3 regions of the Sphingomonas phoenicis genome follow, and region 2 is predicted to be linked to each of the others. Evidence: predicted binding sites of a transcription regulator. Region 2 holds the regulator's gene; each other region holds the start of a gene.
The links. Region 2 encodes LexA, which represses DNA repair genes until DNA is damaged. Its sites were predicted from a motif close to GTTCCNCNCTTGTTCT; they were not measured.
Positions count from the first base shown of each region.

Region 1 (11,501 bases), 1.7 Mb from region 2:
GATGCGCACTTCCGCCTTCGCCGCGTGCAAGGCCTTCGCGTCGGCACTGTCACCTTTAGTGATCCGCTTGGGGCCATCCGCGTCGAGCAGCATGCGCAGAGCCGGCCCTGCGTCAGCGGCGGCAGTCCGGCGAGGCGCATTGATCAGCGAGGTTGCGTCCCGCAATGCCGTCTTACCCCAGCGGGCCTGTGCCTGCTCCAGTTCCGGAAAGCCGAGCCCGTCCGCCATGTCCCCGATGAGGCCTATCGCCGCGAGCCATAACAGGTCGGCCTGGTCGCCGAGTGCTCCTGCCGCCCACCAAGCCAGCAGCGACGTTGTCGGCTCGGGATCAAGACCGTTGCCGCTGACCGAGACGGCGCCTCGCGGTTCACCCGTCGGCACGTGATGATCGATGACGAGCGTCGGGCAGCCCGGCATGACGGGCTCGGCCCGGGTGCCCAGATCGGCAACAATGAGCCCCGCCGGTTCCATTGAAGCGATACGGCTGCGCGTGTCAGCCTCCCAGGGCGACCCGGTCTTTCCGACGACTACTGGTTCAACGCGCCACCCAGCCAGACGAAGTGCACGGACGAGGATTGCGGCGGCGCTGAGACCGTCGGCATCGAAATGGCTAAGTACGACGATCATACCGTTGCGATCGAAGGTGGCGAGCGCGTCAGCCATGGCGGTTCGCGCCGCCGCGCGCATGTCGCTTCGACCATGAAGTCTGCCGATCTTCACAGGTTGGCCTGCTCCTCTGTCGTCAGGTTGGCATCCGGGCGATAGTAGAGGACGGCGCATCCCTTGCGCAAACAACCACCCTCGATCGTGATGTCGTCGCGGTAGGCGTCGGCGATGAAGGACAAGGTGTCGACGTGCCTTGCCTCGAAGTACATCGGGTGTACGTCCTCCCGCCTGGCGCCGTAGACCACGCGACCGACTTTCGACCAGATCGAAGCCATTGTGCACATGCCGCACGGCTGCAATGTCGAGTAGAGCGTCGCGCCACGGAGTTCCTGCTCGCCGGTGCTCTCACAGGCTCGGCGGATTGCCATCATCTCCGCATGGGCGGTGGCATCGGGCAGCTCTTGCGTCTGGTTGCGCTCCGCGGCGATGACCTGGCCATCCCTGACGATGACGCAGCCGAGCGGCGACGTAGAAGGATCGGAGCCCTTCGAACGGGCGATCTCGATGGCCATCCGCATCCACTTTTCGTCATCGTCTGCGCGCATATGCATCCCTCGCGTTTCGCACCGTCCAACGCCGCTAACCGCGGAAAAGCGCCGGGCCGACGATCGGCTTTGCGCGGCAACCTACCGAGATTGCCCCGGATGCAATCTGCGTTACCGGCAGATTCGGACAGATTGAGTCCACGATCGTTCTGCCTGCTCGGCTACGAACAGGCAGGGCATGGATCAGAAGAGCGCACCACTCGCGGAGGCTCTGGCGGCAATCGAGAAGAGACCGGTGATCGGCTTCGGCGCGCCGGGGCACAATCAGGGGACGGCTATCCCCTCCGGTATGAAGGCGCTGCTCGGCAAACGGGTATTCCAGGCCGATGTGCTCACGCCCAAGGGGCTCGACGATCGTACGGAGGGCAAGCTGGCCTTGCAGCGAGCCCATGAGATCGCCGCGGAGGCGTGGAACGCGGACTTCTGCCGGTTCGTGACGGGCGGCTCTACCCAGAGCCTGCACACGGTCATGGCGGCCGTAGCCGCACCGGGCGACACGATCCTGATCGCCGCCAACGCACACAAGGCGGAGCGCACTTATGCACTGGCAGCTGGCCTGAACGCCGTCGTCGTGCCGGTCGCAGTGGATCCGGCATGGGATATCGAACACGGCGTCACGCCAAACACGCTGCGTTCCGTGCTGGCCGACCATCCCGCGGCAAGGGCGTTCATCCTCATTAGCCCTACCTATTACGGGGTCACCAGCGATGTCGCCGCGCTGGCGGACATCTGTCATGCGCACGGCATCCCCTTGATCGTCGATGCCGCATGGGGCGGAGCGTACGCCTTCTGCGAGGCGTTACCCGACGACCCCCTGACCAAGGGTGCCGATGTCGCTGTCTATAGCGCCCACAAGACAATGGGTGCGCTCGCACAAGCATCGGTGATCGTCGCGAAAGGCAATCTGATCGATCGCCAGCGGCTGTGGATGGCATACGAACTCTTCGAGACGACCAGCCCTTCCGTTCCGATCCTGGCGACCCTGGATGCCACCCGGCGCGACCATGCGCTCGGTGGCGAGCAGATGTGGAGCAAGGTCGTAGCGGAAGCAGCCTGGCTGCGTGGCCAGCTGTCCGGCATGACGCCGCTCCGCATCTTTGATCGCAATGATCTGCCGTCCGGTTGCGATCTGGATGCGACCAAGGTGTTGATCGACGTGTCAGGTCTGGGTGTCTCAGGGTTCGCCATCGACGACTGGCTCTATGCCCACCACCGGATCAGCGTCGGCCTGTCGGACGGCCGACATTTGTTGGTCGTCCTGTCGCTGGGCACGAGACGTTCCGACCTGCGGCGCCTCGTGCGCGCCCTTGGCGACCTGATCCGCCAACTCGCGGCGGACTCGTCCGTGCTGCCGCGAGCGCCTGTCATGCCGCGCATCGATACATTGTCGGTCGAGATGGTCATGGCGGGCCCGACCGCGCTCAACGGGCCGGCGACGATGGTTCGCTACGAAGACGCCGCAGGCCGCGTCGCCGCGGAGATGATCGCGCCCGCTCCGCCCGGAGTGCCGCGCCTCGTACCGGGTCAACGCATTACCCCGGCACACGTGGCATGGCTGATCGGCCAGCGCGACGCAGGTAGCTTCATCATGGATCCAGTTGATCCGTCGGCAGCTACGGTACGGGTTGTAAACGAAAATAGCCTCGGGTGATCGGTATGAGCGTGAAGACAGGGCAGCTCGGCGTTCCCCGGAACTGGCATCTAAGGCGTGCAACCCAGGAACGTCGTTTAGCCACCTTGACTGCCGACGCCACCGCCAAAGCAGTGCATCAAAGCCTGGCCGATCTACACCAGAAGGCGGCTACAGATGGCTACCGCCTGCAGGTCGTCGAGGATCGTTGAGGACCCGGCGAAGGGCTGCAACCGCTTGCTCTCTCACAGTTATTCAAAAGCCTGTCAGGCTGACGGAATAAGCGGTTCAAATTTAAATAAACAGGTGGCCAGTTTTGGGCAATGACGAAGAGGCGTGATCCGGCAGGTTGTGAGTCTAGTTGCGTTAGAGACGTGTCAGGTAGCGCTCCGGCGTTCGACCTGCCGAACGATCCCGTTGAACGCCGCGGTGCAACCCTGCGAGCGTCCGATGTCGCGGTCGGTAGCGGCCGAACTCCAGAACATGTCGAGTGGCCACCGTTCCGGGCAGTGTGTAAGCAGGCAGCGAAGAGCGAGCCGCACTTCGATCGTGTCAACCTTCGCCTTCCCCGACCGCGCAACTGCCGCCCGCAGGATGTGCAATGACAGGTCGATAATGATCTGCTGGTGCCGAGACATGCGACTAGTGGAAGTCGCGGGACTTCACGCGCACGACGTCCTCGGGATCCATCCCGGCGCTGTGCGGCGGCCAATAGCTGTCGCGCGGATTTGGCTTCCAATCGACATCGCCTCGATCGGGCGAGCCGCCATGCCGCGCGCCGTCGCCGCGCCCCGTCGCGTGCGGGAAGTCCATCTGCCCGACCTCTGCGAGCAGCGGTCCGTGATCGACGATGCGGTCGCAGATGACGTGGATCACCTGACCCTCCTTCTGCACACGCCCCTTCATCCCAATCATCGCCGCGGACATGACCGTGCGCCGCTGCGCCTCGAAGCGGTCGGGCCACAGGATGCCGTTAGCGATGCCGCTCTCGTCCTCGATGGTGATGAACAGGACGCCCTTGGCCGAACCGGGCTTCTGTCGGACCAGGATGATGCCTGCGACTTCCACATGGCGACCATCCTTGATGTGCTCGAGGTCGGCGCAGCGCACTATGCCGCGACGCGTGAGGTCCTGACGTAGGAAGGCGAGCGGATGCGCGCGCAGCGAGAGTTGCAATGCCCGGTAGTCTTCGACGACCTCTCGGCCGTCCGACAGCGGCCGCAAGCCGACTTCCGGCTCCAGCCCCTCCGGGCTGAACAGCGACTCCCGCTCGTCGGCGGCGGCGAACAGAGGAAGAGGTGCGTCGCTTAGACCCTTCACCTTCCAAAGCCCCTGGCGCCGGTCCTCGCCTAGACCATGGAACGCGTCCGCCTCGGCCAACCGCTCGATTGCGGCGCGGGGCACCCCGGCACGACGCCATACCTCCTCCACCGAGCCGAACGGCACATCCCCGCGCGCGGCGACGATCGCCGCGCCATGCGCGTTGGCGAGGCCTCGCACCTGTCGCAATCCGAGCCGCACCGCGAGATGCCGCCCTCGCGTCGGCTCGAGCGTGCAGTCCCAGCGGCTGGCGTTGATGCAGGCGGGCCGCACCTTCACGCCGTGATCGCGCGCATCCCGCACAACCTGTGCCGGTGCGTAGAACCCCATCGGTTGCGCATTGAGCAGGGCAGCGCAGAATACGTCGGGATGATGGTGCTTCATCCAGCAGCTGGCGTAGGCGATCTTGGCGAAACTGGCGGCATGGCTCTCGGGAAAGCCGTATGACCCGAACCCCTCGATCTGCTTGAAGGTGCGCTCGGCGAACTCGCGCGGATAGCCGCGCTCGACCATGCCGCCGACCAGCTTGTCGAAGAAATGGCTGACGCCACCGGTGAACTTGAACGTCGCCATGGCACGGCGCAGCTGGTCCGCTTCGGCGGGAGTGAAGCCCGCACCGACGATAGCGACCTTCATCGCCTGTTCCTGAAACAGCGGCACGCCTAGCGTCTTCTCCAACACCGCGCGTAGTTCTGGCCGGGGATAGTCCGGCTTCTCACGCCCCTCGCGGCGGCGGAGATAGGGGTGGACCATGTCGCCCTGGATCGGCCCCGGCCGCACGATCGCCACCTCGATGACGAGGTCGTAGAACTCGCGCGGTTTCATCCGCGGCAGCATCGACATCTGCGCGCGGGACTCGATCTGGAAGGTGCCGAGCGTGTCGGCCTTCTGGATCATCGCGTAGACGTTGGGATCGTCGTCCTGCAGGTCGGCCATACCGACGCGGATGCCCTTGGCCTCCTCCAGCATGTTGAAGGCGCGGTTCATGCAGCCGAGCATGCCGAGGCCTAGCACGTCGACCTTCATGAACTTCAGCGCGTCGATGTCGTCCTTGTCCCATTCGATCACCTGCCGGTCGACCATGGCGGCGGGTTCGATCGGGACGAGGTCGTCGAGCCGGTCGTGGGTCAGCACGAAGCCGCCGGGATGCTGCGACAGGTGGCGCGGCGTGCCGATCAGCCGCCTCGCGAGATCAAGCGCCAGCCGCAGCCGGCGGTCCTCCATGTTGAGGTTGAGCTGGGCGACCTGCTTCTCGCCAACGCCCTCCTGGCTCCAGCCCCATACCAGTCCCGCGAGTGCCTTGGTGAGATCCTCGGGCAGGCCCAGAGCCTTGCCGACCTCACGGACGGCACCGCGGGCACGATAGCGGGTGACGACCGCCGTCAGCGCGGCATGGTTGCGGCCGTAGGTGTCGTAGATCCACTGGATGATCTCTTCCCGCCGCTCGTGTTCGAAGTCGACGTCGATGTCCGGTGGTTCGCGGCGCTCGCCAGAGATGAAGCGTTCGAACAGGAGCTCGTGCTTGATGGGGTCTATCGAGGTGATCCCGAGCATGAAGCAGACGCAGCTGTTCGCCGCCGAGCCGCGCCCCTGGCACAGGATGCCGCGGCGCCGACTTTCGGCCACGATGCTGTTCACGGTCAGGAAGTAGGGGGCATATTCCAGCTCGGCGATCAGCCGCAGCTCGTGATCGATCTGGGTCCGATACTGCTGCGGCAGGCCGTCGGGGAAGCGGCGCTTAACGGCAGCCTGCGTGAGCTGCTCCAGCGCTTGTTGCGCGCTTAGCCCTTCAACGACGCGTTCATCCGGGTACTGGTAGCTGAGCTCACCGAGATCGAACGTGCAGCGGCGGGCGATCTCAGCAGTCGCCTGGATCGCGTCGGGGAAGGCTGCGAAGCGGCGCTCCATCTCTTGCGGAGACTTCAGATGCCGATCGGCATGCCGTTCCCGGCGGTAGCCCAGGGTGTCGACGGTGCACTTCTCACGAATCGCGGTGACCACGTCCTGCAGCAGCCGTGCTTCGGGTGCATGGTAGAGGATGTCGCCAACCGCTACGGTCGCCACGCCAGCGCTTGCAGCCTGCTGGGCGAGGTCGTGCAGACGGATGGCGTCGCCGGGACGACGATGGAACGCGAGAGCGCAATAGCCACGATTGCCAAATACCTCATGCAGGTCGCCGAGATCGCTGCGGGTAAGGTCTCCCGGCAGGTCGGGGATGAGGATGGCGATGAGGCCTATATTCCAGGCTACGACATCCTCCCATGCCAAGGCGCAGCCCCCTTTGCCGGCACGGGACTTGCCGAGCGTAAGCAGCCGGGTGAGGCGGGACCAGGCAGGCTTGTCGGTCGGGTAGAGTAGCAGCATGCGGCCGTCGTCGAGACGCACGCGCGCGCCAGCGATCATGCGCACGCCTGTTGCTTTCTGCCCCTCCCAGCCACGTACCACCCCGGCGACGCTGCCGAGATCGGTTAGGCCGAGCGCGGCATGGCCCAGCAGCGCAGCCGCCGAGAAGAGCTCCTCCGGACTGGAGGCGCCGCGCAGGAAGGAGAAGTGGCTGGTGACCTGAAGCTCGACATAGGTCGTCTGCACCGCCATCAGCCGAACAGCCCGTGCAGATACCAGCTGAGGTCACCGGTTGCGCCATCGACGCCGTCGCCGCGGCGGAACAGCCAGAACCGCGCACCGGTGTCGTCCTCGACGAGAAAATAGTCACGCACGGCCCAGACCTCGCCATCGCGGCGCCACCACTCGCCGTGGATGCGCTCGGGGCCATCGCCGGCGACCACGGCATGAACCTGCCCGCGCCAGGTAAAGCGGCGGGGTGGCGCATCGGGTAGCAGTGCCAGCACGCCCACCAGTGGTTCCGGACGGCGAAGCAGACGCACGGGGCGGCGCCACGCCGGCCATCCCGTTGGCGCGGCGAGCGGCGAGGCGCGGCGGACGGCGCGCTCGGGCACGTCGCTCTCGACCGGTGCGGCCGTGAACAGCGCATCGTCGCCGACCCGGCCGGCGAGCTGATCGACGAGGGTCGCAACGTCCGGCGGCGCGTCATCGCCCGCGAGGCTTGCTGCGAACGTGGTGGCCCCGAGCGGATCGGTGCGGGTGGCGGCAAGGCGCATCGCCTCGATGCCGTCACCGGGATCGATCTTCTCGATCCTGAGGTGGAAGAGCCGCGCGAAATGTGCGGCGTCGCGTGTCGGACGCGAGGTGCCGATGGCCAAGCGCTGCTCGCTGCCGTCGATCCGCTCCATGATCAGCAGCAGCGCGCGTGCGCCCACTCCCCTCTCCTGCAGAAGCAGGATCATGTCGGCCAGGAGATCGTGGATGACATGCTCGATGGCCTCGGCGGTGCCGATCGGCTCCAACAGGCGCCGCCGTGCCATCGGCGTCTCTTCGGGTACCACCGGTACGATCGGCTCTGGAACGCGCCCTAGCGCCTCGTCGAGGCGGCGCACGCTGGCGAGGCCGAGCCGCCGTGCGAGGGGCCCGCGGGGTAGGGGCAGGAGGTCGGCGATGCGATCGAGCCCGAAGCGACCGGCAGCGGTCAGCGCCTCCGGCGTCAGGCGCAACGCAGCTGGAGGTAAGCCGGCGAGCGCCTGCGCCTCTCCGCCGCTCGGAACCACGCTGATGCCGTCTCGGCCGAACCGCGCCAGCGCATGCGCAGCGCCTGGCGTTCCGGCGACCGCGACACTCGCGGAATAACCGCAGCGTCGGCAGAAGCGGATCAGGCGGCGGCAGAACCGCTCCTCGCCACCGTGGAGATGCGCCGCGCCGGTCAGCTCGATCCATAGACCGTCCGCGCCGCTTGGCGACGCCGTGGGTGTCCAGTGTCGCACCGCATGAAGCGCGAGGCCATCGAGGACCGACCGGTCGGCCGATGGATCGGCAGGTCGGACATCGAGGTCGGGCACCAGGGCGCGGGCCTGCGTCACCGCCATGCCCGGTGACAGGCCGAGCGACAACGCGGCAGGGCAGGCGGCCGTGATCACGTGCCGCTGGCCAGCCTGCTCCGCAAGGATCATCGGAACCATGTGCGCGGTGGGCACGGGCATCGGGTGGGGTGCAGCTACGCGACCTCCCGCGATCGACGGCGAGCGCTTGAACGGGTGCTCCGCCGCCTCCGAACGCCGGCCGAGTTCCCGCATGGTCGGCTGCTGGTGGAGCGGCAACGCCGCCGCCTGCTCCTCGATCACAGCGCGTGCGCCGTCGTCACGGGCCCAGCGCGCACCGGGACGCCAGCCGCCGCCCCGCGGCACCGAGCAGGCGCCGGGGTCGTCGTCGACCGGAAGCTCTGGTGCGCGCTGCGGTTCAGGCAGCGCGCGCGGTCGCTCTAGCCGGCGCAGTCGCTCGATGGCGAGGTGCGGCAGGTAGAGCGAGGCGACCCGTGTCATCGCACGCCTCCAATTCCAGGGTGAAGGGGGGACCGCCGCGCTGGCGGGCAAGCTCGACGGTCCAGCGCGCCCGGCCGACACCCGGTGCGGGCAGGCGTTCGGACGGCGCGCAGGCGATGCGCCACCGCGTCATCGCAGCGGACAACTCGGAGAGTGGACTGATGCCCGCCTTGCGCCAGCGGCGTGCCAGCAGGGCAGGCGTGCCGCCGCTCATCGCGGCGAGCTGCAGTCGGCGGGTGGCGACCATGTCGGCGCGCTTCACCTCGCCGACCACGGCGGCGAGACCGCCATGACGCAGCCCGTCCTCCATGACCGCGAGTACGTCCTTGTCCTCCTTGGCCTCGACGAAGAGCAGTGTCGCGGGATCGAGGCCTGCCTGCTCCAATCCCGGCGCGTAGAGGTCGAATCGGGTAAGCGCCCACAGCACACGGCGTCCGCTGCCCGCCGCCGCCCGAGCGGCAATGCCGACAGAGAAGAGAGTAGCCGCGGCATCATCGCTTAGCGTCGGTGTCGCAGCTGACACCTCGTGCAGGCCACCGAGTACCAGTCCACCCTCGGCGAGTCGATCGTCCAGCGCGTCGATCCCGAACGGTAGAACGGCCGTGTCAGCTCCACGCACCTCACCCATGCTTTCGCGAAGGAGGGCCAGGGCATCATGGCGTTGGGGGTTGATGGACATAGTTGCGGCGACTCATGTGTTCGCTATATGTTCCAGAATTGTTGACGAAGGGTCAAGGCGTTGTGGAGCGGAGTCGATGAACCGAACCGGGATCGAAGCCGCGAACGACACGGGTCCAGCAATGCCGGCAAGCGCCGAGTTCGACCATGTCGGGCGTCGGCTCCGTACGCTCGAACACTGCGCGCTGCACAAGCGGACGCTGCGGCTGACCTGCCCGCGATGCGGTCATGTTCGGGTGCTCGACGCCGTGTGCCTATGGTGGATGTTTACGCGACGAGGCTGGGACGGGGGCCTGCCTTCAGCTGTTTCCCGTCTGTGCTGCACCGCCTGCAAGGCGCAGGGCGCCACGGTCCGCCCGCGCATCACGGTCGGTCGTGAAGCGCCCACGGGCGAGCCGCTACCATACCCGGATGAGGCGACGTGGAAGAGGCTTGTCTCCCGCTATCGCTCGTGATCGAAGACGGCATGTGCAACCTCTACAACATTAAGGTCGATCCGCGCAGCTACTTTGACGCGCTCGCCGCGGTTGACGATGCCGCCAACGTGCTCGGCGTCGAGAAGGACTACGCCGCCCCCGGCAAGCCCGGCTACGTCGTGCGCCTCGAGGAGGGTCAGCGGCTGCTCAGCACGATGCGCTGGGGCTTCCCGACGCGCAAACCCCGCAAGCGGCCGGCGCGTGAGGGCGAACTGCCGTTTCTCTACGACTGGTGGACCAACGCGCGGAACATGCAGAGCAACATGTGGAAGCCGTGGCTGCTGCGCACCGAGCACCGCTGCCTGGTGCCCTTCACCCGCTTTTCCGAACCGAGAGCGGTGGCGGACAGGCAGGAGCCGGGCGACACAAACTGGTGGTTCACCGTCGAGAACCAGCCTGTGCCGTGCTTCGCCGGCCTTTGGAAGATCGATGCCGACCACGACCGGGTCTACGCCTTCTGCACCACCGAGCCCAACCCGCTGGTCGCGCCCAAGCACCCCAAGGCCATGCCGGTGATCCTGCTGGCCGAGGATCAGGAACGCTGGCTGACCGCCCCGGTCGACGAGGCGGTGACACTGCTCACCGCCTACCCGTCACAGCTGATGAGCGTCGCCTGATCATGGCCTCGAACCGCTATTACGATGGCCCGCCGAGCGACCATTACGACGGCACTCGCTTCTTCAATCCCGGGCAGGAGAGCACCGATCGGGGCCTCGGCGCCATGCTGCGCTGGAAGCTGGCAGGGGCGGCAGCCAAATGGCCGAAGTCTGTGCCGGTCTTGCCGGCCAAGCCAGAGGCGCGGGTCGAGGGGCTCTGCGTCACCATGATCGGCCATGCCTCGCTGCTGATCCAGGTCGCGGGCGTCAACATCCTCACCGATCCTGTCTGGTCGGAGCGGGCAAGTCCCTTCCGGCGCTTTGGACCGAAGCGGGTGACCGCGCCGGGCGTCGCGTTCACCGACCTGCCGCCGATTGATGTCGTGCTGATGAGCCACGGACACTATGACCACCTCGATATCGATACGCTGAGCCGACTGCATGCCATCCACGACCCGCTCATGGCGATGCCGCTCGGCAACGATGTCATCGTCCGTGCCGTCGTGCCTCAGGCACGCTGCGTGAGCGGAGACTGGTGGGATCGACTGCCACTCGGACCGCACATCGCGACGACGCTGACGCCAGCCAATCATTGGTCAAACCGCTGGCCGAGCGACACTCGCATGATGCTGTGGAGCGGTCACTACCTCGACACGCCAGCAGGCTCGGTCTGGTTCGTCGGCGACACCGGCTATGGCGACGGCCGGATCTTCGCCGACGTGCGGAGCCGCCTGGGAGCGCCGAAAGTCGCGTTGATCCCCATAGGGGCCTATGAACCCCGCTGGTTCATGGCCGCGCAGCACGTCGACCCGGCGGAGGCGGTACGCATCTTCACCGACGTCGACGCAACGAGTGCGCTCGGTATCCACTGGGGCACGTTCCAGCTGACCGATGAGGCGCGCGATGCCCCGGCGGAAGGGCTTGGCGCGGCATTGCAGTCGGCCGGCATCGCACCTAACCGCTTCGTCGCCGCGGAAGCGGGCGGCGTCTACGGTTTCGGCTAGGGCAACTCGAGCGGAACGCGACCGCCCGGACGTCGGTACAATGGTTCAAGCAGTGCGAGTGTGTCTGGAGGGAGTACCACCTCGGCAGCGACACGATTGTCCTGGACGTGTGCGCTGCGGCCCGCATTAACTTTGTCCTGCGCGAGCAGCCACGCCAACGCGACCCGCGCTGATCGGCAGCAAGCGAGTTCAGTT
Region 1 is NZ_JBDFMC010000002.1:2,356,391-2,367,891, forward strand. It holds gene ABC319_RS12475 (single-stranded-DNA-specific exonuclease RecJ) at 1-663, opposite strand, end outside; gene ABC319_RS12480 (nucleoside deaminase) at 717-1,211, opposite strand; gene ABC319_RS12485 (aminotransferase class I/II-fold pyridoxal phosphate-dependent enzyme) at 1,390-2,862, shown strand; gene ABC319_RS12490 (hypothetical protein) at 2,868-3,053, shown strand; gene ABC319_RS12495 (error-prone DNA polymerase) at 3,484-6,756, opposite strand; gene ABC319_RS12500 (Y-family DNA polymerase) at 6,756-8,552, opposite strand; gene ABC319_RS12505 (ImuA family protein) at 8,470-9,180, opposite strand; gene ABC319_RS12510 (SOS response-associated peptidase family protein) at 9,697-10,323, shown strand; gene ABC319_RS12515 (MBL fold metallo-hydrolase) at 10,326-11,306, shown strand.
Region 1: ABC319_RS12505 (ImuA family protein) is a predicted target of LexA. The motif match lies at 9,261-9,276, and genes of this name have one in related genera.

Region 2 (11,501 bases):
CATGCGGTGATCGGTGTGGACGGCGTGCTGCTGTCCGCTGATCCAGCGATCGCCACGCTGAATAGCCGCGCTGGCGGCGTGCTGGGCAGCAGGCTGGCAGTGCCGCAACTGGCCGCAGCGGCGTGGCTGGCCACGCGGCTGGGCATCACCGTCTGTCGGCGTGTCATCGTGGCCGACGACGACAGCGATCTGGAACTATGGATCCGGGTACAGCCCGAAGGCGAGCGGATCAGGATCGCGGCTAGCGGATGGACGGAGCGCCCGGCATGGCGACCTACCCGCGACGGGCTGCCGCCACTGCCGGATGTCGGGCTGGCGTGGGAAACGGATGCGGCCCTGCGCCTGACCTTCGTCGCCCCCGGCACCACCCATCTGCAGGGGTTCGATGCGACGTCGTTGCTGGGGCTGCCGCTTACCGCCTTGTTCGGCTTCGACGAGGGAACGGGCGGGGCGATGCCGATCCTCGATGCGCTAGCACGGCGACGTCCGTTCCGCGATCAGCCCGCCATGCTACGACCGACCGGGCAGCCGGTCATGCTATCCGCATCGATCAGGCCCGACGTGCAAGGTGACTTCGGCGGACTGACCGGCAATGCCCGGCTTGCGGAGGTAGTCGAGCGGAGCGATCCGCTGTCCTCCGTATTCACGACTGGCCTGGACAAGGCGTTGCGTGCGCCGTTGTCGCGGATCGTGGCGGATGCCGACGCGATCGGTGCGGCGGCAGAGGGTCCGGTGGCGGCAGACTATGTCGACTACGCCGCCGACATTGCCAGCGCCGGCCGTCATCTGATGGCGCTCGTTGACGATCTGGTCGATCTCCAGGCAATCGAACGGCCCGACTTCACGCCGGCCAGCGTTCCGATCGACCTGGCGGAAGGCGCCCGGCGCGCGGTTGCGTTGCTGTCCGTCCGTGCCGATCACGCCGGGGTCACAATCCTTAAGCCGGCTTCCGACGAGCGGGCGCCGGCGGTCGGCGATGCGCGCCGCGTATTGCAGATCCTGGTCAACCTGATCGGCAATGCCGTCCGCTACACGCCCAATGGCGGGGCGGTGGCGTTGGATGTGGCGATCAGCGGTCCGATGGCGCGAGTGACGGTCACCGACCATGGAAAGGGTATCGCTCCCCAGGATCAGGAGCGCGTATTCGGCAAGTTCGAGCGGGTCGATCCCAACGAGATCGGCGGCAACGGCCTCGGTCTGTTTATCGCACGTCGACTGGCGCGGGCGATGGGTGGCGATCTGACGCTGGCCAGCGCGCCGGGAGAGGGCGCGCGGTTCACCCTGACGCTGCCTACCGGAACACTCGCAAGCGCCTGATCGCCGTCAGCGGCGCGGCATTCGCCGCGCCGCCAGTACGATGAGCAATCCAACGACGGCCAGTGCCGCGCCGTAGTCTGCCCAGACCTTCTGATCGAGCATGAAACTGGACGATGGCCAGTGGACGTAACCTAGCCCCTGGCCGATCCACAGCATGCCCATCAACGTCATCAGGACGCCGACAGCGAGGAAGATCGGCCGGAGGCGGCGCATCGCTTCGCTCCTAGCGCCGTTCGACCGGGACGTAATCGCGCTGCGTCGGGCCGGTGTAGAGCTGGCGCGGGCGACCGATCTTCTGATCGGGATCGGTGATCATCTCGTTCCATTGCGCAACCCAGCCGACGGTACGGGCGAGGGCGAACAGAACGGTGAACATCGAGGTCGGAAAGCCGATCGCCGACAGGATCACGCCCGAGTAGAAATCGACGTTGGGGAACAGCTTCTTCTCGACGAAATAATCGTCGTTCAGCGCCAGTTCCTCCAACCGCAAGGCGGTATCGAACAGCGGATCGTTGACCTTCAGCGCGCCGAACACCTCGCGCACGGTCTTCTGCATCACCGTCGCGCGCGGGTCGTAGTTCTTGTAGACGCGGTGGCCGAAACCCATCAGCCGGAACGGATCGTTCTTGTCCTTTGCGCGGGCGATGTATTCCGGAATCCGCTCCGGCGTGCCGATCTCGCGCAGCATGTTCAACGCCGCCTCGTTCGCGCCGCCGTGCGCCGGCCCCCACAGGCACGCGATGCCGGCCGCGATGCACGCGAACGGATTGGCGCCCGACGATCCGGCGAGACGAACGGTCGATGTCGACGCGTTCTGTTCGTGATCGGCGTGCAGGATGAAGATGCGATCCATCGCCTTCTCGACCGCCGGGTTCACCTCATAGGGCTCCGCCGGAACACCGAAGGTCATCCGCAGGAAGTTGCCGGTGTAGGACAGGGAGTTGTCCGGGTACAGGAATGGCTGACCGACGCTGTACTTGTACGCCATCGCCGCAATCGTCGGCATCTTGGCGATCAGGCGGTGCGAGGCGATGACCCGCTGCGCAGGATCGTGGATATCCGTCGAATCGTGGTAGAAGGCCGACAGCGCGCCGACGACGCCGCACATGATCGCCATCGGATGGGCGTCCCTGCGGAATCCGCGAAAGAACGTCGCCAACTGTTCGTGCACCATGGTGTGGCGCGTGATCGTGTTGTCGAACGTCTTCAGTTCGTCGGCGGACGGCAGCTCGCCGTTCAGCAGCAGATATGCCACCTCCATGAAGCTCGACTGCTCGGCCAGGTCACCAATCGCGTAACCGCGATGGAGCAGCACGCCCTGGTCACCGTCGATATAGGTGAGCTTGGACTGGCACGACGCTGTGGAGGTGAAGCCGGGATCGTAGGTGAAGGCGTCCGTCTGCCCGTACATCTTGCGGATATCGACCACGTCCGGGCCGATCGTGCCCGACATGACCGGATAATCGTAGCTCTTGCCGCCGAGGGAGAGCGTTGCGGGGTCGGTCATTCCACCATCCTTCATGTTAGATGTCGTTCCCGTCAGCCATGCGGTCGGCGATCCGGCCGAGGCTTTCGGAGCGCCCTAGAAGGGCGAGAACGTCGAAGATGCCGGGCGACGTCTTGCGCCCGGTCAGGGCTGCGCGCAGCGGCTGTGCGACCTGGCCGAGCTTGACGCCCCGCTCCTCGGCCACGCGCCGTACCGCAGCTTCGAGATGCTCCGTATCCCAGCCGTCGGTCGCGTCAAGCGCCGCATGGACCGCAGCGAGGATCGCCGGCGCGTCGCCCGCCAGCAACGGCAACGCCGCTGCATCCATTTCGAGCGGCCGGGCGGCGAAGAGGAATGCCGCACCGTCGGCAAGCTCGTTCAGGTTGGCGGCGCGCTCCTTCAGCGCGGGCATCGCGGCGGTGAGCAGCGCGACATCCGGGTCCGGCAGCCGCTTGGCGATCAGCGAGGCCAGCCGGTCATCGGCAGCCTCGCGGATGTATTTGCCGTTGAGGTTCTCCAGCTTCTTCAGATCGAAGCGGGACGGAGACTTGCCGACGGCGTCGAGGTCGAACCAGGCGACCGCCTGTTCACGGCTGATCTTCTCCTCGTCGCCGTGCCCCCAGCCGAGCCGGAGCAGATAATTGTCGAGTGCCTCCGGCAAGATGCCGAGCTCGTCGCGATACGCCTCGATCCCCACCGCGCCATGCCGCTTCGACAATTTGGCACCATCGGACCCGTGGATCAGCGGTATGTGGGCGTAGACCGGCAGCGGCCAGCCATTGGCGGTGTAGATCGGAAGCTGCCGGAAGGCGTTGTTCAGATGGTCATCGCCGCGGATGACGTGAGTGACGCCCATGTCATGGTCGTCGACTACAACCGCCAGCATGTAGGTCGGCGTACCGTCCGACCGGAGCAGGACCAGATCGTCCAGCTCGGCATTCTGCACGGTCACGCTGCCTTGTACCCTGTCGTCGATCGTCGTCGCGCCGTCGCGTGGCGCGCGGAGCCTGACGACGAACGGAAAGTCGGCCGGGCCTTCCTCCACGGCGCGGTCGCGCCACGGGCTGCGAATGCGCAGCGGCTGCTTCGCGGCCTGTGCCGCCTCGCGCTGGGCGGCGATCTCCTCGGCGGTCATGTAGCAGCGATAGGCGTGGCCGTTCGCGACCATCTGGTGGGCGACATCGGCATGCCTGGCGCTGCGGGCGAACTGCATGACGGCATCGCCGTCCCAGTCGAGGCCGAGCCAGCGCATGCCGTTCAGGATTGCGTCGACAGCTGGCTGGGTCGAGCGCGCTCGATCGGTATCCTCGATCCGCAACAGGAAGCGGCCGCCGTGATGGCGCGCGAAGAGCAAGTTGAACAGCGCGGTGCGGGCACCCCCCAGATGGAGGAAGCCGGTGGGCGATGGGGCGAAACGGGTGACGATCGCGGCACCGGAGCCGGTGCTGGCGGTCGTGGTGGTGGCGGCCGACGGAACGCCGCCTTGATTGGTTGTTGCGCCCAAGCGCGCATGCTCCCAGACTTGATGATTGATGGCCGGTTCAGCCGCGGAAGCCCCTAGCACGCGCCCTTGGGGACGACAAATTGCGCGCGTCGTCGCGGCGCGGGATGGTGTGGAGCGCTGGCTGGAAGCGGAGCGCGACCAGTTGCCGCTGTGGGTGCCGGTCATGTTCGGGACGGGTGTGGCGGCATGGTTCGTCCTGCCGCGCGCACCGCAATGGGTCGCGGCCACGCTGCTCTGCCTGGCGGCGAGCGCCGGCGCGACGGCAGTGGGCCGGGGCGGGCGGTTCGCCCGGGTAATCGCCGTGGCCGCACTCGCGGTGGCGGCCGGGCTCGTTCTGGCCGGATGGCGAGCCGAGCGAGTGGCGGCACCGGTGCTGGCTCGGCCGATGATTGCGACCTTTACGGCCCGCGTTGAACGGGTCGAGCCATTGGTGGCGAGAAATCTGGTCCGCCTGACCCTCATTCCCGCTGGGAAGGCGGAAGACGGACGTGGGCGGCAGGTCGATCTTCCCGGCAGGATGCGCGTCAACCTGGCCGTTGCCGACATGCCGGCGGCCCTGGGCAACGACGGGGTGGTACGGTTGCGCGCGCGGCTGATGCCGCCGCCGACCGCGGCGGTTCCCGGCGCCTATGACTATGCGCGGGTCGCATGGTTCGCGCAGATCGGCGCGACGGGGCGGGGCTTCGCGCCTGTCCAGGTGATCGCCGCCGGCCGTTCGCAACCGGGATTGCGCGCGGCGCTTACCGCCCACATCCAGGCGCGGCTGCCCGGCAGCGCGGGCGGCATCGCCGCGGCGCTCGCCGCCGGGGACACGGGCGCGATTGACGAGGAGGATGCGGAGGCGATGCGGGCGGCGGGTCTGGCGCACCTGCTGTCGGTCAGCGGGCTGCACATCACCGCGGTCGTGGGCGCGACGATGCTTCTGGTGTTGAGCGTCCTGGCGCTGTTCCCCCCGCTTGCGCTACGCTGGCGACTGCCGCTGGTGGCCGCGGCGGCCGGGGCGTTGATGGCCATCGCCTATACCCTGCTGACCGGGGCCGAGGTGCCGACGATACGGTCGTGCGTGGCGGCGCTGCTGGTATTGGCGGCACTGGCGCTGGGACGAGCGGCGATGACGTTGCGACTGGTCGCCGCGGGGGCGATGGTCGTGCTGGCAGCATGGCCCGAGGCCCTGGCAGGGCCGAGTTTCCAGCTGTCGTTCGCGGCGATCACCGCGATCGTCGCGGTGCACGATCATCCCGCCCTGCGACAGATCGCGGATCGACGCGAGCGGGGCTGGCGGCGGCCGGCACGAGCGCTGGCGATGCTGCTGATCACCGGCGTGGTGGTGGAGGCGGCGCTCATGCCGATCGCCGTCTATCATTTCCACCGCGCCGGATTGTACGGCGCCCTTGCCAATATCGTCGCGATCCCGCTGACGACGTTCATCATCATGCCACTGGAACTGCTCGCCCTGCTGCTCGACGTCGCAGGGCTCGGTGCGCCGGCGTGGTGGGGGACGGAACAGGCGCTAGCGCTGCTGCTATGGCTGGCACGGACCGTTGCGGCGGCGCCGGGGGCGGTCACGGCGTGGCCGGCCATGCCGGACGGTGCCTTTGCCGCGATCGTCGCCGGTGGGCTGTGGCTGGCGCTGTGGCAGACGCGGGTGCGCCGGTGGGGTGTCCTGCCGCTGGTGCTAGGCATCGCGTGGGCGATGGCGACGCCGGTGCCGGACCTGCTGGTGACCGGCGACGGCCGGCACGCGGCGATCAGGACGGCGCGGGGTGAGGTCGCGATCCTGCGCGACCGCACCGGCGACTACATGCGCGACGTTCTGGCGGCGAACGGCGGCACGGCGACCGAACCGGTGCTGATGGCCGAGACGCAAGGGGTTCGATGCACGCGAGACCTGTGCCTGGCCACCATCGACGACCGCTGGCGCATACTGATGACGAGGAGCGCCGACATGGTTCCCGCCGGCGACCTGATCGCAGCATGCCGGCAGGCCGATGTCGCGGTCAGCGAACGGCGACTGCCGGGCGCATGCCGGCCACGCTGGCTGAAGCTGGACCGCGAGACGCTGGCCCGCACCGGGGGAGTGTCGGTCACCTTCGCGACCGGCCGTGTCGTCACCGTGCGCGACCCCGGCGACGAGCATCCCTGGATCGATCCACCACGAACCGGCGCCGCGCCGATCCCGTCGGCGCAGTCGCCCGCCGGTCAGTCGTACCGGCGGAGCAGGCCCGACAGCTTGCCCTGAATGCGGACCTGCTGGGGTGCGTAGCGCTGCGGATCGTAGGAGCGGTTGGCGGGATCGAGGCGAACCATCGTGCCCTCTCGCCGGAAGAACTTCAGCGTCGCCTCCGCCTCGTCGATCAGGGCCACCACGATCTCGCCGTCGCGCGCGACCTCTGTCCGGCGGACCAGCGCATAGTCGCCATCGAGAATGCCCGCCTCGACCATCGAATCGCCGGAGACCTCCAGCGCGTAATGATCACCCTGGCCGAGCAGCGCCGCGGGTACCGACAGCATCGTCGATCCCTCGAACGCCTCGATCGGGACACCGGCAGCGATGCGGCCATGCAGCGGAATTTCGACGACATCGTTCGCGGGAGCCCGCGAATGTTGAGGAAGTTGCGACTGACCACCAACATTGGCACCACCAACGTTGACGCGGCCACGTGCCTTCTTCTCGACCTTCTCGGGCCGGTCGGGCATCCGCAGCACCTCCAGCGCGCGAGCGCGGTTCGGCAAGCGACGGATGAACTGCCGCTCCTCGAGCGCCGAGATCAGGCGGTGCACGCCGGATTTCGACTTCAGGTCGAGCGCCTCCTTCATCTCCTCGAACGAGGGGGAGACGCCCGTATCCTTCAGGCGATCGTTGATGAAGCAGACCAGTTCGTGCTGCTTGCGCGTGAGCATGCCGAGCCTCCGTCGGGGAACAGACGAGGAACCGATATGGAACAATCCGGCTTGCGTCAAGCGATCATCAGGATTTCCGCCGATTCGCCGGCGATCGCCGCCGGTGCACACGCCGCCCGGATGACGAGGCACGTCGAACGGGCCAGGGTCAGGAGCATCGAGCTGTCCTGAATGGTCGAGGCATAGGCGCGGCCATCCCGCAACTCGGCACGAAGATAATCGGTCCGGCCGCCATTGGCGGGCAGATCCTCGCCCAGAATCGCGTGGCCGATCGCGGGCAGCGGATCGGCCGCACCGGCCAGCCGCGCCACGAGCGGCAGGACGAACAGGGTGGCGGTGACGAAGGCCGACACCGGGTTGCCCGGCAGGCCCAGCACCAGCATGTCGCCGCGTCGCCCGGCCATCATCGGCTTGCCGGGACGGAGAGCGATGCGCCAGAAATCGATCGCGCCGCCCGCCGCCTCCAGCGCGGGCCGGACCAGATCATGGTCGCCCACCGACGCGCCGCCGGTCGTGACGAGCAGATCGGCATCGACGGCGGCGAACGCGTCGCGCAGCACGTCCAGCCGGTCGGGCAGAATGCCGAGATCGATCAGGTCGACCGGCAGCGCCATCAGCATCGCCGCGAGCATCGCGCCGTTGGATTCGGGCAATGCGGCGGGATCGTTCGCGGGGCCGGGTGCGACCAGTTCGTCGCCGGTAGCGGCGATGGCGACGCGAATCCGGCGGCGGGCGGGCAAATCGGCGACGCCGCCGGTCGCAGCGACGGCGATGCGAGCGGGCGTGAACCGGTCGCCGGCCCTGATCAGCAGATCCCCGGATGAGAAATCGAGCCCCCGCGGGCGCACATTGCGCCCGCAGCGGAGCGGTCCTTCTCCGGTCAGGGTCAGGGCGTCGCCATCGCGAGCCGCCTCTTCCTGGATCAGCACCGTGTCCGCGCCGGACGGCAGCGCCGCGCCGGTGAAGATGCGGGTCGCCTGGCCGGGCAGGACGGTGCCGGCGAACGGGCGGCCGGCCGCACTTTCGCCGATCACCTGCCAAGGGCCAGGCATGTCGGCGAAGCGGATGGCGTAACCGTCCATCGCCGAGAGGTCGGCGGCAGGCTGTGTTCGCCGCGCCAGGACATCGTCTGCCGCCCATCGTCCCGCCGCGCCACGAATGGGCACCCGTTCCGGTGCGACCGGCGTGACCAGCGCGAGCAGGCGTGCCTGCGCCTCGGCGACCGGGATCAGCGTCATGGCCGCTGCCAGTCGCCCGACTTGCCCCCGGATTTGGCGACGACACGGACATCGTCGATCACCATGTGGCGATCGACCGCCTTCACCATGTCGTAGACCGTCAGCAGCGCGACCGTCGCGGCGGTAAGCGCCTCCATCTCGACACCGGTCTGGCCGGTGGTGGCGCAGGTCGCGGTGACTTCCACTCCGTCGTCGAGCAGCGCCAGATCGATGGCGACGCGCGTCAGCGGCAGGGGATGGCAGAGCGGGATCAGGTCGGCGGTACGCTTCGCCGCCATGATGCCGGCGACGCGAGCGACCGCGAGGACATCTCCCTTCCTGGCACCGGCGTCGCGGACCAGGGCGAGCGCCTCTGCCGACAGGATGATGCGTCCGCGGGCGGTAGCCTCCCGCGCGGTCGCAGCCTTGGCGCCGACATCGACCATGCGGGCGGCGCCACTCTCGTCGAGATGGGTAAGGCCGGTCATCCGATCAGGGCGCGGGTCGCCGCCTCCACGTCGGGCTGACGCATCAACGCCTCGCCGATCAGGAAGCAGTGGACACCCTGCGCGGCCAGTGCGTCGAGATCGGCGCGGGTCGACAGGCCGCTCTCGGCAACGAAGGTGCAGTCGGCGGGAGCCAGCGCCTTCAATCGGGCGGATCGCCCGGTATCGATCGAGAAGTCACGCAGGTCGCGATTGTTGACGCCGATCAGGCGCGACCGGAGCCGGAGCGCCCGCGCCAGTTCGGCCTCATCATGGACTTCGATCAGGCAATCCATGCCCTGATCGATCGCCGCCGCCTCGATCTCGGCGAGCAGCCCGTCGTCCAGCGCGGCGACGATGAGGAGGATGGCATCGGCGCCGATCGCCCGCGCCTCTACCGCCTGCCACGGATCGATCGTGAAATCCTTGCGGAGGACGGGGATCGAGACGGCCGCGCGCGCCGCGACCAGATAGGCGTCGGCACCCTGGAAATAGTGCTCGTCGGTCAGCACCGACAGGCACGCGGCGCCACCGGCCTGATAGGCGGCGGCATGGGCGGGCGGATCGAAATCCGGGCGGATCAACCCTTTGGAGGGACTAGCCTTCTTCACCTCGGCGATGAGGGCATGTCCTGCCTTCGCATCGAGGGCGGCGCGAAAGCCGCGCGGCGGCGACGCTGCGGCGGCGCGGGCCGACAGATCGGCGAGCGAAACGGCCGCGCGGCGGGCGATCACCTCGTCCCGCTTGGTGGCGATGATGGTGTCGAGCATGGTCATGCGAAGGCGATCCAGCGATCGAGCAGGTCGTCGGCCGCCCCGGTGTCGATCGATCCGGCGGCGATCGCGACCCCTGCGGGTAGATCGTCGGCGGTTCCGGCGAGAACGAGGGCGGCGGCGGCATTCAGGAGGACGGCGTCCCGATAGGCGCCGGTTTCGCCGCGGAGCAGCGACCGCAACGCCAGCGCGTTGTGCGCCGCATCGCCGCCGCGGATCGCCTCCACGGGATGGCGCGGGAGGCCGGCATCCTCGGGAACGATGCGGGTGGGCATCGCCGCCGATCCCACGCAGCGGACGATGGTGGCGCCGGCACCCGAAATTTCGTCCAGGCCCTCCTCGCCGGAGACGACGATCGCCGCCTCGGTACCGAGCTGCGCCAGCGCCTCCGCATAGACGCCGGCGTAGTCGGGACGCGCGATGCCGATCAGCTGGCGCCCCACGCGCGCTGGATTGGCCAGTGGGCCCATCAGGTTGAAGATCGTGCGTCGACCGATGCGGCGGCGGATCGGTGTGATGCGGACCATCGCGGGATGATGGTTGGCGGCGAACAGGAAACAGATGCCGAGTTCGGCCAAACTCTGCTCCGCCGATGCCCCGGCGGCCATCATGTCGAGACCGAGCGCCTCCAGCGTATCGGCCGCCCCCGCCTTCGACGATGCGGCGCGGTTGCCGTGCTTGGCGACGGGGACACCGGCGGCGGCGACCACGAGCGCCACGGCGGTGGAGACGTTGAGCGTGTGATGCCCGTCGCCCCCGGTGCCGCAGACGTCGATCGCACCCGGCGGGGCGGCGATCGGGAGCAGCCGCGCACGCAGCGCGCGGGCGGCCTCGGCGATCTCGATCGAGGTCTCGCCCCGTTCGGTCAGCCCGATCAGGAAGGCGGCGATCGCGTCCTCGCCGGCACGCCCGTCTAGAATGTCGGCGAACGCCGCCCCCGCGCTTTCCCGCGACAGGGGGGTCGAAGGATCGGGCAGCAGCGCCAGCGTGGTCATGCCGGCTCCCGCACGGCCATGCCGGCATCGCGCATGAAGTTCGCGAGCATGGCATGCCCGTGTTCGGTCGCGATGCTTTCGGGGTGGAACTGCACGCCGTGGATCGGCAGCGTCGCGTGGCGGAACCCCATGACCATGCCGTCGTCCGCCCGGGCATTGACGAGCAGCGTGTCGGGAACGTCGTTGACCACCAGCGAGTGGTAGCGGGTGGCGGTGAACGGCGTCGGCAGTCCGGCGAACATGCCGGTGCCATCGTGCAGCACCGGCGATGTCTTGCCGTGCATCAGCCCGCCACGCTCAACCCTGCCGCCGAAATGCTGCCCGATCGCCTGATGGCCCAGGCAGACGCCGAGCAGCGGCCGCCGCTCCGCCGCGCATGCCGCGACCAGATCGAGGCTGACCCCCGCCTCGTCGGGCGTGCGCGGGCCCGGCGAGATCAGGAACGCCTCCGCCCCGGACGACAGCGCCTGCCCGGCGGAAATAGCGTCGTTTCGGACCACCTCGACCTCCGCCCCCAGTTCCTGGAGGTAGTGGACGAGGTTCCAGGTAAAGCTGTCGTAATTGTCGACGACGAGGATCATGTCGGTCGCCATAGCCGCCTGAAACATTCCCGCAACCCGGAGCCGCGATGCCGGATGTACGTTGTAGCCCGAGAAGGAGTAACCCGATGCGTATCGCCCTGCCGCTGAGCCTGATCCTGCTGACGACGCCGCTGGCGGCGCTGGCGCAGCAGAATGCCGACGGGTCCGCGAGCGGACGGCCGCCGCAGCGCGTTCGCAGCGTGACATTGACCGGCGATCAGGCGTGTCCCAAGTCGCAGGGC
Region 2 is NZ_JBDFMC010000002.1:669,210-680,710, reverse strand. It holds gene ABC319_RS04230 (PAS domain-containing sensor histidine kinase) at 1-1,317, shown strand, start outside; gene ABC319_RS04225 (hypothetical protein) at 1,324-1,530, opposite strand; gene ABC319_RS04220 (citrate synthase) at 1,541-2,824, opposite strand; gene gltX (glutamate--tRNA ligase) at 2,841-4,229, opposite strand; gene ABC319_RS04210 (ComEC/Rec2 family competence protein) at 4,471-6,546, shown strand; gene lexA (transcriptional repressor LexA) at 6,507-7,208, opposite strand; gene ABC319_RS04200 (molybdopterin molybdotransferase MoeA) at 7,265-8,446, opposite strand; gene moaC (cyclic pyranopterin monophosphate synthase MoaC) at 8,443-8,913, opposite strand; gene trpC (indole-3-glycerol phosphate synthase TrpC) at 8,910-9,686, opposite strand; gene trpD (anthranilate phosphoribosyltransferase) at 9,683-10,678, opposite strand; gene ABC319_RS04180 (anthranilate synthase component II) at 10,675-11,259, opposite strand; gene ABC319_RS04175 (hypothetical protein) at 11,346-11,501, shown strand, end outside.

Region 3 (7,426 bases), 2.7 Mb from region 2:
CTTGATAGCTTCCATCGTGAAGGTGAAAAACGGCTTTTCATCCATGATGTTCGGTTTTTCGACATCGGAAAAGAATTGATATGTCACCCCATTTGTTAACAGTGCGAGTCTAGCGTCTGTAGCGGTAAAATATCGAAACAATTGGGATGCGTGTTTTACATTTAGTTCGGCAGATGCTGGCTTGCATTCGATAAGAACATCAACCTTGCCGCCCTTGCAGATTGCATAATCGACCTTCTCACCCTTCTTTGTTCCAACATCGGCGGTGTATTCGGGGACAACCTCGGATGGATTAAAGACGTCGTATCCGAGGGCCTGTAAGAACGGCATGACCAGCGCGTTCTTGGCTGCTTCTTCGGTCAGCAAAACCTCGCGATGCTCAATCGTCCGCTTTTGCAGTTCGGACAGCCGCGTTGCCAAATCCATGATAATCCCCCTCTACGATATCGAGGAAGCTGCCGGGAAATCTGTGCGCTGACAAGCACCTGCGTCAAACAAGCGAGCCTGTGCGTCGTCCCGGGAGTGGTCAAGGATCGTCCTTGGAGCCTCACCGCCGATCAGCAGGCATCCATCAAGGCCGCAAGGGCAGAAGGTGCCTCTTTGGGCGTCCTAGCGGCTAAGTATGGCGTGTCGCGGGCTGCGATCCAGAGAGTTGAGAAGCGGGCGTAACAGCAGCGTCGATTGCCAAGCGCTCTCTACCCCGGCATCATACCTCCGCAGTTCGGCAAAATCCGGCTGTGGGGGCTGGTAATCCCCTCTGTCTACGTGGCCGGTCACAGCATTGTGGCCGGGCTGCGGGCGCGTATGTCCAAGGTTTCGGCCTAAAGGTGTCCGCGCCCTTGTCCACGTACAGGGATTACCAAGCCCGGCTCAACGCCGGGCGTGCCTCCTAACCAACGGGAGGCATCATTTTGACAATCGTTCGTTTTCGGCTTGCGGCCCTTATGCCGGTTGTGCTGTCCGCCTGCGCTACGCCGGTGACGCCACGCTATTCCGTCGGCACGGACAACGTGCTGGCTTTGAAGGCGATGAACACCAACGGCGTGTATGTCGGCGACATCGCCGAACCCGCCCAGGATGACGTAAAATGCCGTGGGATCGGCCGCGTTCGGATGCAGGACGATCTTACCCATGCCGCCTACATTCGCCGTGCCCTGGCCGATGAGTTGAAGGTTGCCGGAGCCTACGCCAGCCAACCCGCAAGGGTGACGATCACGGGCGAGTTAGCCAGCATCGACTCTAGTTCCGGCTTGGGGTCGAACAAGGGTCGCTGGTCGATGACGCTTAACCTGCGGTCGAGCAATGGCGCTACGATGACAGTCGCCAGCGACTACAATTTTCGATCGGGCTTCTCCGCGCCTGCTGCCTGCAATAACGTCGCACAGGCCTTTGTGCCTGCGATGCAGGATTTGATCGGCAAGGCAATTGCCTCGCCGGCTTTCGCCACTCTGGTGCGCTAAACGTGTCTCTTCGCTACACTGCTTTGGCGGCATTGGTGATGACCAGCTGACGTGCTCCCCAAAGCCCTACCAGTCATAACTGGAGTCCGGGGTTGGTATGGTGCCCCTCGGGGCGGTGTTGCACAACCCGCCTGGCAGCATCGGCGGGCGTCAGCCCGCCAACACCACTATGCGGCCGCACATGGTTGTAGTCGTCGCGCCAGAGCCGCAGCACCGAGCGGGCATGGCCGAGCGATACGAACAGCGTCTCGTTGAGGCATTCGTCGCGCAGACGACCGTTGAAGCTCTCGACGTAGCCGTTCTGCTGCGGCTTGCCCGGCGCGATGTAGTGCCACTCGAGAGGCCGTTCCTGCGTCCATCTCAGGATCGCCAGGCTGGTCAGCTCGGTGCCGTTATCGCTGACAATCATCAGCGGCGGTACGCCCCTGAGCGCGATGATGGCGTCGAGCTCACGAGCGACACGCGCGCCTGACAGCGAGGTGTCCGCCACCAGCGCGAGGCACTCGCGCGTGAAGTCGTCGACCACCGCCAGGATACGGATGCGCCGGCCGCTGATCAGCGTGTCGCTGACGAAGTCGAGGCTCCAGCGCTGGTTCGGTCCCTGTGGCAGCGTCATGGGTGCTCGGGTGCCTATCGCTCGCTTGCGGCCACGCCGACGCCTGACCCGCAGGTTCTCCTCGCGGTAAAGCCGCAGCAGCTTCTTGTGGTTCATGACCAGACCCTCGCGAGCCAGCATGATCCCCAGCCGCCGGTAGCCGAAGCGCCGACGTTCCGCCGCGATCTCGCGCAGCCGCGACCGAAGGTCGCCATCATCACTACGCCGGGGCGCGTAGCGCACCGACGTCCTGTCCACGCTGAAGATGGTACACGCCCGACGCTCGCTGATGCCGAACAACTGCCGAGCATGCTCGACAGCCTTCCGTTGAGCGGCGGGCTTTACCAGTTTTTTGCCGCGACTTCCTTCAGCACGGCATTGTCGAGCATGGCGTCGGCCAGCAGCCGTTTGAGCCGGCCGTTCTCCTCCTCGAGCACCTTCAGCTTGCGCGCCTGCGACACGTCCATGCCGCCATACTTGGCCTTCCACGCGTACAGCGTCGCGCTGCTGATCCCGTGCTTGCGACACACATCGGCGGTCTTCATCCCACCTTCCTGCTCGCGCAGCACCGCGATGATCTGCTCCTCGCTGAACCTGGTCTTCTTCACGTCCGTCTCCTCACGAAGGCGGACTCTAGCTCAAACTGGCAGAGTTTCAGGGGAGCACGTCACAGCCTCACCGGGTGCCAGAAGAAGCCTTCGATCGAGGATGGCTTGCGCGTACAAGCTATACAGGCGGTCAGCGACACGCTGATTGATCCACAATCTGCACAGTTTTCCGACTGGAAGTACTATCCGCTGCAAAAGGCGGCTTGCGGAAGGGTCAATGCGAAGAACAGGCTTGGCGGATACACCGGGAGAAGCTTTTTTGCCTTCAAAGCTGGCGAGCTAGAGCTAGCTGATGGCGACACACTATCAGAGCTAACGGTGCAAAACCGTTGCGCGCGTTTTGGCTTAGAAGAGTACAACATCGAACATGCCGCCGATCGCGCCGCAAGGAAGGAAAGGCAGGCGAAGAGGGCGGCAGAGCGTGCAGCGAAGGAGAAGGCCGAGGGCGGCGGCGTAGACGCAAAATAAGCCTCGTAGAGCGGTAGCCCAGCTTTGTGGCAGCATCCTACCTCCATCATCATCTTGGCGTCGGCTGGTGGGCGGCTGCCCGCTTAACGACGATGTTATTGCGGCGACGATGATGCTCGCTGCTTGATCGCCCATTCGTCGTCGCTGTCACGGATTTCTTGCGTATGTCCATTGGTCGATAGTTCGATCACCTTGCCCGCCTTCTTGTCGAATTTGCAGGTGAAATCGCGCGGTTCAATCCGGGTGCCGGCGGTGTCGGCAATCAGGCGGTCATAAGCGCGACGGACGAAGGTCGTTCGTTCGCCATCGCTGATCCGTGGTTCGCCTTTTGGCTTGATAGCGGCGCGGGGATCGCTGCGGAGCGGCTCCGGTAAACTACCTAGTTCCTGTGCGGCTAGGAGGGACTCGCACCGCGACACAGCTAGCGTCTCCGCTGCTTCGTCCCGGCAACCAACCGCGAACAAGCAGAGGGCCGCTGCTGCGGTTTGGATCGCTAGTGTTGCTGCAACCTTCATAACTTTGCCTCGCTTCGTCCGCCGCTTCCTATCGCGCTTAAGCCGCTAAGCCTTCATGCTGATTTTACCGGTGAAGCCGGTCGGACAGCGCCGTTAGCGAGGGCGCGATGGCGAAACTATCGGTCAGAGAGGAAGGGGAAGCTGACCCTCAACCACGTCGACGGGAGAGAAGAGCGAGCGGTACAGGTGCGATGCCAATTCTGCTTCACCATCCTCGCGCCGCTTATCCTGCGGCATCGATATAGCGATCTTCGCCCATGCCGGGGCGCTATCGAGAGCGAGGCGGATTGTGTCGGGGTCGATGAGCATGGTTCGAATCTCCTGATGCAGTCCTAGAACAAACACGGAACAAGGTTCAAGATCGGAAGCTGTTGAGGCTGTGCCGATGGTCTATGGGCATCGCCGGATGCCGACGACGGTTCATTTCTCGTTAACCGATGCGTCCAAACCTCATTTCTAACGTTCCTGTCATGTTGGTTAACCAACTGTCAGGGAGAATTCGTGTGAAGCTAGGGATGATGGCGTTTGCCACGGCTGGTTTGCTGGTTGCGCCGGCGGCACAAGCAGCGACAATCTTCGGAGTTGACGAGAATAACAACTTGGTAACGTTTGACTCATCAAACCCAATGTCATTTTCCTCTAGCACAAAGATCACTGGCTTGGAGAACAGTATCCAAGCCATAGATTTTCGGCCGCTTAATGGGTCATTGTATGGCCTTGGAGCCGATAAGGTTGTGTACACGATCAATACAACAACAGGTGTAGCTTCCGCCGTTGGGGCAGCCCTTGGCATCGAGGGCACGGAGTTTGCCTTTGATTTCAATCCAACTATTGATCGGCTTCGTATCGTCAGCAACACCAACCAGAACTACGTTTTCGACCCGAACACTGGTGGTCTGACCACGGCAACCTCGGTCTTTTATGCCGCTGGCGATGTTAATGCGGGCTTGAACGCGGACGTGACGGGTGGTGCATACACGTCGTCAACGTTCGGTGCGGTTGGCACATCGACGCAGCTTTATGGGATCGACACCGCTCTGGACGTGCTGGTTCGGCAAGCCAACAACACTGGCGTTCTCAACACGGTAGGCGGGACAGGGGTTGATCTGGGATCGCGGACCAGCTTCGACATAGCTGGCTCGGACGCTTTCGCGTTCAACGGTTCAACATTGTACCGTGTCGATCTTAACTCGGGCGCATTCTCGACGGTCGGCAATACCAGTCGCGCCCTTTTCGGCATCGCAATCAGCCCGGTTCCGGAAGCGTCAACTTGGGCGATGATGCTTGTGGGCTTCGGCATGGTTGCCGGTGCCGCTCGCTACCGTCGTCGCAGCATGACAACCACCTACGCCTGACTTACTCCCTTTCACAGGCGAAGCGGGGGCCGCCGGAGCGATCCGGCGGCCTTTGATGTTCTACAAAGCAGGACCTTTTTGGCTCGGTGGATCGCCAGCGAGTGCGACTAAATGCAAAAGGTAATGCGTCTTTACCTTTCGTTAACCGTGTCTTTGACCGGCGCGCAGCGTGCCTTCGGTTCAGGGAGACTACGATGAAAATGTTTTATCTAGCAGCGTGTGCTACTATCGCCCTTATCGCAAGCGGATCGGCGCAAGCTGCCCCTGTCGTGACAACGGTCAATGCGGACCTGTTATCCGCCCCTGTGACGGCGATGTTTCAAGGCGCAACGTTCACCTTTAGCGGCACGAACGACATTTTCGCGCCTCTCACCGTGCAGAGCAATAACACTGGTGCATTTTCGGCGTTTGGCGGATTCCTAGGCATTCCACTGGTACCGACGACTAGCTTCACCGACCGCGGAACGGTGACATACGGGCCCGAGTTTGGGCAGTTTGCATCGTTTACAACGCCGACGAACATCAACGCTACCAACGGCGACAATTTCATCGGTCTACGCGCTTTGGTTGGAAATGATTTCTTCTACGGGTATGCCTTTACAACCGGAAACCTGCTGAACAGCTACGCATTCGAGACAACAGCCAACACGGCAATTACAGCGTCTGCCGCAGTCGCGGCGGTTCCAGAAGCCTCGACGTGGGCGATGATGATGGTCGGCTTTGGACTTGTTGCGGGTGCCGCACGCTATCGTCGCCGCAGCACGAACGCTGCTATTGCCTGATCTTCGACAGCTTAGATAACTAGGGGCGTCAACGTAAGTTGACGCCCCTAATTGTTTGCCACAGAGCGGGTCTGTACAGCGCTTATGTATGCAAAGGCAACGGTTGTAGCGCAACTTCCGTATCGCGCTTCTACGACCCCTTAGCGGGCGATTACGAGGCTATTTAGCCATCGCCCTCACCCAAGATGATCCTGCGCTGCCTTCTTTGCCAAACCTAACGTCTTTCGCGCCCGCTTGGCTACAGCCTTTACCGGCTCTGCTGCTGCCTCGACCAAATCAGCGGCAGCCTCCTTTACCTTCTCGCCGGGCTTGCGGCCTAAGCCGATCTTCTTCGCCATATTGGAGCGCATAGACGCGTAATTGCGGGCAACCATCGGGTAGTCAGCCTTAAGCCCGTAGCGCTCTCTGTACTCTGCCGCTGTCAGCCCGTGGCCCTTCAAGTGACGCTTCAACGTCTTGTATTTTTTGCCATCGATCATGCTGATGATGAAGTCGGGATCAGCCAGCGACTTACGGGCGGTCACTGCTGGTGCGTATGCTTGCTCCGGTACAGGTGCCGTGTCCGTCGTCGCCGTCCCTGCCGCTAAGCCCTCTACCGTCGAATGCATCTGCCGAAAGAAAGCCGGTACATCGTCTGCACTGACCCGGTTATGCGGATTACCAAGCCACGCCATGGTAAGCTCGGTCGCCAAGAAGACGGACTTAGGATCGTTCAACGATATGCTCCTGCCACAAGCCAATATGCTCTGTTTGCGGTATAAGCGGAGACAGGGTCCTTGAACAAGGTCGATGTCCTAGGCCGTCTAATCAGGATTGGCACCTTTGCTTTCTCTCACTAGAAGCCGATTATAGGTAGCCTCACACTAGCGAATACAAGTTTAGGTATATTTAAGCTGGTTAAGGAAAAACGTTAAAAGCAGCGTTAAGATCGCAGCAGCGATTAAGTGCTTTAAACAGATACGTGTTGGATAAGTATCTAATAGCGGGTGTGAATGTGTCAGAACCTGGTTGTTCAAGAACTTGATACACGGCTGTCGCAAACTTTCCGTATGCTCACCTTCCACACATCCGCGGCCTTGCGTTTAGCGCTTCATTGCGCTACAATGCTACGTATTGGACGATGCTTACCTTGGCTGGACCGTCCCTAAACCATCCAAGCCGAATGCTCCCGGTTGAGCTATAAGCGACCGATCAGCAGCATCGATAGCCACCTTGCTTGTTAAGCCCTGACCGGGCGATGGCGGCAGACCTACGATGCGAATGATGATCACCGTAAACCCCGTCGCGGTGGCGGGTTGTATATCTTGGGGAACTATAAGCCGAAAGGCAGACTCCGACCCCCCGGCGAGTAGGAATTGCTCAATGGGATAACTCAAACATTACACGGCTGATAACAGCTTCCTAGTGAGCGCACTAGGCATCACCGGGACTGACCTCCCATCAATCTTTCAAGGATTGATTAAACGGTATTTGAGCTATGTTGATAGACGTAAAAAGGATTCTAGGTGTAACTTCCGCGTAAGCTGATATTAGATATATAAACTCTCACAGGTTATTTCTAACATCATCACCGTCGCGGAGGTGGAGGTTTGCCTATAACAAACCATCCTCCTCAATCGCGAAGCGAAGCAACTCAACCTCAC
Region 3 is NZ_JBDFMC010000002.1:3,354,547-3,361,972, reverse strand. It holds gene ABC319_RS16835 (type I restriction endonuclease) at 1-426, opposite strand, end outside; gene ABC319_RS16830 (hypothetical protein) at 912-1,460, shown strand; one part of gene ABC319_RS16825 (IS3 family transposase) at 1,534-2,411, opposite strand; one part of gene ABC319_RS16825 (IS3 family transposase) at 2,411-2,663, opposite strand; gene ABC319_RS16820 (hypothetical protein) at 2,769-3,131, shown strand; gene ABC319_RS16815 (hypothetical protein) at 3,227-3,646, opposite strand; gene ABC319_RS16810 (DUF6771 family protein) at 3,770-3,955, opposite strand; gene ABC319_RS16805 (DUF4394 domain-containing protein) at 4,162-5,001, shown strand; gene ABC319_RS16800 (PEPxxWA-CTERM sorting domain-containing protein) at 5,196-5,783, shown strand; gene ABC319_RS16795 (Ros/MucR family transcriptional regulator) at 5,960-6,505, opposite strand; gene ABC319_RS16790 (hypothetical protein) at 7,377-7,426, opposite strand, start outside.
Region 3: ABC319_RS16810 (DUF6771 family protein) is a predicted target of LexA. The motif match lies at 3,981-3,996, and genes of this name have one in related genera.